DNA from 2 places in the Lysinibacillus sp. FSL M8-0134 genome. Region 1 is predicted to be linked to the other one. Evidence: riboswitches for the same ligand, from Rfam matches in the RefSeq annotation. Region 1 holds a riboswitch; the other holds the start of a gene.
What was found. A riboswitch is a leader RNA that binds a small molecule or an ion and turns the genes downstream of it on or off. The one in region 1 is predicted to bind preQ1.
Positions count from the first base shown of each region.

Region 2: it holds a riboswitch for preQ1, as region 1 does, so the genes downstream of both, queF (preQ(1) synthase) here and MKY49_RS02295 (QueT transporter family protein) in region 1, are expected to answer to the same signal.

Region 1 covers NZ_JBBPAJ010000001.1:442,927-446,144, reverse strand. The annotation lists gene MKY49_RS02305 (ABC transporter permease) at 1-320, opposite strand, end outside; gene MKY49_RS02300 (ABC transporter substrate-binding protein) at 405-1,427, opposite strand; PreQ1 riboswitch class I at 1,748-1,792, shown strand; gene MKY49_RS02295 (QueT transporter family protein) at 1,799-2,281, shown strand; T-box leader at 2,349-2,548, shown strand; gene trpB (tryptophan synthase subunit beta) at 2,606-3,218, shown strand, end outside.
Region 2 covers NZ_JBBPAJ010000002.1:517,933-521,150, forward strand. The annotation lists gene queD (6-carboxytetrahydropterin synthase QueD) at 1-30, opposite strand, end outside; gene queC (7-cyano-7-deazaguanine synthase QueC) at 34-693, opposite strand; gene queF (preQ(1) synthase) at 798-1,298, opposite strand; PreQ1 riboswitch class I at 1,421-1,467, opposite strand; gene MKY49_RS22535 (S8 family serine peptidase) at 1,800-3,218, shown strand, end outside.

The DNA of each region.
Region 1 (3,218 bases):
AACCCCATAATACGTAGGTTTATTGAGTACAATGCAATCATCATTAATATCCCTGATAATAGCGGATTAATCTTCCCTTTCGTGTGGAGAATTCCTGTTATACATCCAGCAATAAATCCAGCAACAATTGCCACTAAAGTCGCTAAGATTGGGTGGTAGCCAAGCAAGACCATTGTTGCTGCAGTTGCCGCCCCTGTTACAAAGCTTCCATCAACCGTTAAATCCGGAAAATCTAACACCCGAAATGTTAAATATACACCAAGTGCCATAATTGCATAGATGATTCCTTGCTCCACTGCGCCAAATAATGCTAAAAACATCGTTGAATCATCTCCTAAATCTCTTTTTTATTTATACCGCTTATAAATGAAGATAAAGCGGGGATAGTTCTCCCCCGCTTCGTTTTACTTTTCTAGAAGTTCTGCACCCCAAGAATCTTTAATTTCAATTTCTAAATCATCCGCTACCTTTTTATTGATTAGTAGTTTTAAATTTTGTGGATATTGTGCTGGTGTATCAGCAGGTGTAGCTTCACCTTTTAAAATTTTCACAGCCATTTGTCCAGCTTCATAGCCAATATCAAAATATTCGAAACCATAAGCAGCTAAACCGCCTCGTGCAACAGAGTCTAGCTCTCCTACGATAAGTGGTAATTTATTTGTGTTAGCAACATCAATAACAGATTCTAACGCAGAAACCACTGTGTTATCAGTAATAATATAGAAAGCATCTACTTTACCAATTAACGATTCTGTTGCTTGTTTCACATCTGCTGAAGTGGATGCCGAAGCTTCTACAACCGTTAAGCCCTGCTCACCCATAACTTTTTTCACTTCTGAAACTTGTGCTACAGAGTTTTGCTCACCAGCATTGTAGACCATACCCACATTCTTTGCGCCAAGCTCTTTTAGAAATGCTACTGTTTTAGAAATCGTTTCAGGATGTAAATCGATTGTACCTGTAACATTTTTTCCTGGTTTCTCCATTGATTCGATTAACTGTGCACCAACAGCATCTGTTACAGAAGTGAAGATGATTGGAATATCACTTGTAGCTGTAGCAGCTGCTTGAGCAGAAGGTGTAGAGTTAGCAAAAATTAAATCTACGTTTGCACTCACTAGATTGTTAGCAATCGTTGTGTTAAGACTGTTATCTCCTTGTGCAATTTGTGGATCATATTCAACTTTTAATCCAGCATCTTCAATTGCCTTTTTAAAGCCTTCTGTTGCTGCATTTAAAGATGGATGTTCAACAATTTGAGTAATGCCGATTTTATATGTTTTATCATCTGCATTTCCGCTCTCACTTGCGTTGTTTGATTCATTCCCTTTTGAATCCGTTGAACTAGAACCACCACTACCACAGGCAGCAAGAAGTAACACTAATCCAAAAAGAAGGAATGACAGCTTTTTTACATTGCCCTTCACAAATAATCCCCCCGATTAATAACTAAAATATCTATCGCACTTTATCCAAACAAAGTGTGAATGTATCGCTATATTATCGTTATTATTGAGCCTCGTCAACAACATTATGAATGTTCTGACTTTTAAATTTGACAAAATATTTTAGTTAATCATTCAATTTGGCGCTTTAAACCGCTAAACTACGCTGTTTTAGTTATTCGTTTTCTTTTTTAACATAGTAAAAAATATTTATGACAATTTTGCGACGCTAGGTCATTGTGGACAAAGTCTGACATTTGACTTCTACTAGATATCTATAATAAAATGTTTACTTGTGTGAAAGCACCGTGGTTCGTAACCATCCCACGAAAAAAAACTAAGGAGAAATGAATATGAAGATAAAATTTTTAGCAGCAAGTGGTATTATTGCAGCTTTATATATTGCTGTGACAATGCTTGTTGCACCGTTTGGTTTTACAGAAGTACAGTTCCGCGTATCCGAGATTTTTAACCATCTAGTGGCCTTTAATCCACGCTTTGCCGTAGGGATCATTATTGGTGTATTGATCTCCAATCTTTTTTCACCACTTGGCATTTACGATTTAGTGTTTGGTGTTGGTCATTCTATGATCACACTTGGACTGTTCATTTTAATCTGTAAATTTGTCAAAAATATTTGGGCACGTTTAATTATTAATACATTTTTATTTACATGCACTATGTTTATCATTGCCTTTGAACTAAACTTAGCTTTAGAGCTTCCATTCTTCTGGACTTGGCTAACAGTGGCTGCTGGTGAGTTTGTTGTGTTAGCAGTTGGTGCACCTATTATGTATGGACTAAATAAACGTCTTCACTTTAAAAATTTGATTTAACAGACGAGTCTTAGGATTCGTCTTTTTTTCTTGACACTATTCTGAAAATATTCTACAATTCTTTCTAATAAATGCAAGGAAGAAGAGTAGTAGCAAGCACTGTAACTTCAAGAGAGCTGGTGGTAGGTGCAAACCAGTAGTATGTACTTGTGAATGGACTTCAGAGCAGCCTTATCCAAATGTAAGGCCGACCCACTCCCCGTTATCGGAGTAGAAGAGCGCGCATAAATGCGAATCAAGGTGGCACCACGGTTACTCGTCCTTTTTATGAGGATTGGAGTGGCTTTTTTTTATGGAAAAATAGTATAGAGGAGTCGAGTAAAGATGAGTACAGTAGTAGAGAAAAAAGGTTATTTTGGTGAATTTGGAGGAAGCTTTGTTCCAGAGGAGCTTCAAAATGTCTTAACTATTTTAGACGAGAATTTCCAAAAGTATAAAGATGATGAAGACTTTAAGAAAGAATTGGATTACTATTTCCGTGAATACGTTGGACGTAAATCCCCTCTTTACTTTGCAGAAAATTTAACAAAGCAATTAGGTGGCGCAAAAATTTATTTAAAACGTGAAGATCTTAACCATACAGGCTCACATAAAATCAATAATGTATTAGGCCAGATTTTACTTGCTAAACGTATGGGAGCAAATCGCGTTATTGCCGAAACAGGCGCTGGACAACATGGTGTAGCAACGGCAACTGCTTGTGCCATGTTCGGAATGGATTGCACCATTTATATAGGCTTGGAGGATACAAAACGTCAGGCATTAAATGTGTTTCGTATGGAGCTTCTTGGTGCGAAAGTAGTAGCTGTTGATAAAGGACAAGGCCGCTTAAAAGATGCGGTTGATGAAGCGTTCGCTGATTTAGTAGAAAACTATGAAACAACATTCTATTTATTAGGCTCAGCAGTTGGACCACATCCTTTCCCTTCAATGGTTA
Region 2 (3,218 bases), on a different contig from region 1:
GAGCCTCTCGACGATTTTATAATCTGACATGTCTTAAAACTCCTTCCTATAACTCAAATACTCATCAAGCCCTTTTTTTCGCAGGTTACACGCTGGGCATTCACCACAGCCATCTGCTATGACACCGTTATAGCAAGTTAACGTTCTTTCTCGAACAAACTCAAGCGCCCCAAGCTGATCAGCAAGCTCCCAAGTCTGTGCCTTATTCAGCCACATCAACGGTGTATCAATGACAAAAGAATCATTCATAGATAAATTTAACGTTACATTCAAGGATTTAATAAAAATATCTCGGCAATCCGGATATCCGCTAAAGTCTGTTTCACACACACCCGTTACAATATGCTTTGCTCCCACTTGGCTCGCTAAGATGCCAGCAAATGAAAGAAAAAGTAGATTTCGACCAGGCACAAAAGTTGATGGAAGCTCACCATTTTCTCCGTCCTTCACCTCTATGTCTTGTCGTGTCAATGCATTCGGGGCAAGCTGATTCAGGAGTGACATATCCAGAATGTGATGCTTGACACCAAGCTCCTCTGTTATCACCTTCGCACATTCAATTTCCAGACGATGCCTTTGACCATAATCAAAAGTTACTGCCTCAATCTCTTTAAAACGTTCTTTTGCCCAGAACAAACATGTTGTGCTGTCCTGACCTCCACTAAATACAACAATCGCTTTTTCCTTCTTCATCCATAAAGACTCCCTTATATCGAAAAAACAGCACTCTAAGAAAAAGTGCTGCTTTCTTCTTAGTTTTTTTAAGAGGGTAGCTAAAAACCTCTTTCTTGCTTCACTTATCGATTATCAATTTTTTCTGGGTTAAGATCGTGGTTCATTAAACGATAATTGGCTATTTCTTCGTATTTAGTTCCTGGCTTCCCATAGTTACACCATGGATCGATCGAGATACCACCTCGTGGAGTAAATTTCCCCCAAACCTCTATATATCTTGGGTCAAGTAATGTAATTAAATCATTCATAATGATATTAACGCAATCCTCATGGAAATCTCCGTGATTTCTAAAACTGAATAAATACAATTTTAGTGATTTACTCTCAACAATTTTTTTATCAGGGATATACGAGATATACATCGTTGCAAAATCAGGCTGATTTGTAAGCGGACATAAACTAGTGAACTCTGGACAATTAAACTTAACGAAATAATCTCGATTGGAATGAAGATTATCTACTGCTTCCAAAACTTCAGGTGCATAATCATATGAATATTGTGTACCTTGGTTACCCAACAATGTTAAATCCTTTAGTCCTTCTTCATGACTTCGACCAGACATAAAAAAACCTCCTTGTAAAATGTTTCCCAACACTTTTCAAGAGAGGCATTACCAATCATTCTATTAAAACTAAGTAAAAACATAAAAAAGCCACGTCCGATATGGACATGGCATAATGTCATGTTTCCATAGTTTTTTATAGAGGGTATCAGCTATGAACCTCTCCCGTACAAGTCCGGGCACATTCTTTTCTTCCATATCGTACAAAAAATAATACAGAACGTCAAATAGATTTTAAATAAATCTTTCCTATTTGTGCTTTACTAATTAAATTGACAAAATGAATATATTTCTGTAAGTCCTTTCTCATTTTAAAGTTCTATTTTTTAATTACATTACTAGGAAAATAGAATTAAAATATAATTGATAAACTAATACTTATTATCAATATTTTGGTATATTCAAATATTCCGATATTCGAATTACTACTCCTGTGATAAATTGGAATTATCACACTTTTCTGTTTAGTGTGATAATTAAATGTGGAGGGAGAAATGGGTTTTGAAAAAGTTTACGTTTATGAAGTTTTTAAGTAGTATTATAGCTTTCGTTATGGTGCTTTTTCTATTGGTTCCATTATCGAGCGCTAGTGCTGAAGAATCTAAACCATTTAAACAGGATAGTCAAAGTGAAAGTATACTTCAACTTAAGGCGGCCATCGCTGAACAGCTAAGCTTGTCTAAAGATGGTCCAACTCTTCACGAAAGCTTACAAAATGTATCAGGCAATCAAGAAGTTGCAGTCATCGTACATTTATCTGAAACGCCTGTGGCACTAGAGCAAGGAATGAGCCAGGTGAAAGGCCAAAAGTTCTCTAATGCGCGAGCAAATGAAGTACGTTCAAATGTAAAAGCTCAACAAGCAAAAGTAAAAAAAGAGTTAGCTACTAAAAATGTTCAAATGACTCAAGGCTACACATTTGATACTGTTTTAAACGGTTTTGCGGCAACAGTGAAAGCAAATGATCTCCCGAAACTGCTTTCAATAGAAGGAATTACATTAATCGAACCTGATGCAATTGTTTACGCATCAGAAGATAATACAATGAAATCATCGGAACTTATTAAGGAAGATCAATTAGAGGCCCAAATGAACACAAGTATTTCTTTCCTTGGGATCGAACAGCTGTGGAATGAAGGAATTGAAGGACAAGGAATAAAAGTAGCAGTATTAGATACTGGTATTGACGCAGATCACCCTGAATTCGCTGGAATTTACAAGGGGGGGAAAAACTTTATTCCAAATTCATCAACTTACACGAAGCCTCGAGCAGATGACGATGCATCGGAAACATTGCCTTCTGAGCGTCCTGCCGGAACACCTGAATTTAATGAAAAAGGAAGCTCGTTCTATACTTCTCACGGTACCCATGTTGCTGGAACCATTGCAGCAATCGGAGCTAACAAATTTGGTATTAAAGGAATTGCTCCAAAAGTAGACCTTTATGCTTACCGTGTTCTTGGTGCATATGGAAGTGGAGCTACATCTGGTATTGTTAAAGCAATTGAAACCGCTGTAACAGAAAAAATGGACGTTATTAACCTTTCTCTTGGTGGGGGAGCTAACTCTGAAACGGATGCTGGTTCATTTGCTATTAATAATGCAATGATGGCTGGAACAATCGGAGTAATTGCGACAGGGAACTCCGGCCCAAATCGCGGAACAATGGGCACGCCTGCAACCGCTCGTTTAGGAATTGCTGTCGGTAACACAACAAATCCTGAAACAAAGTATAACGGGGAAGTAAATGTTACAGTTGGTGACTACAACTTAACAAAACAGCTCCCATTAATGGGAACAACTTTTGGAAGGGATTTAGCAACACAGCTTCAAGGAGAATTTGACCTAGTTGCTATCCCTGGAAACGGGGAAGTAAAAGACTTTGAGGGAATCGATGTAGAAGGTAAAGTGGCATTGATC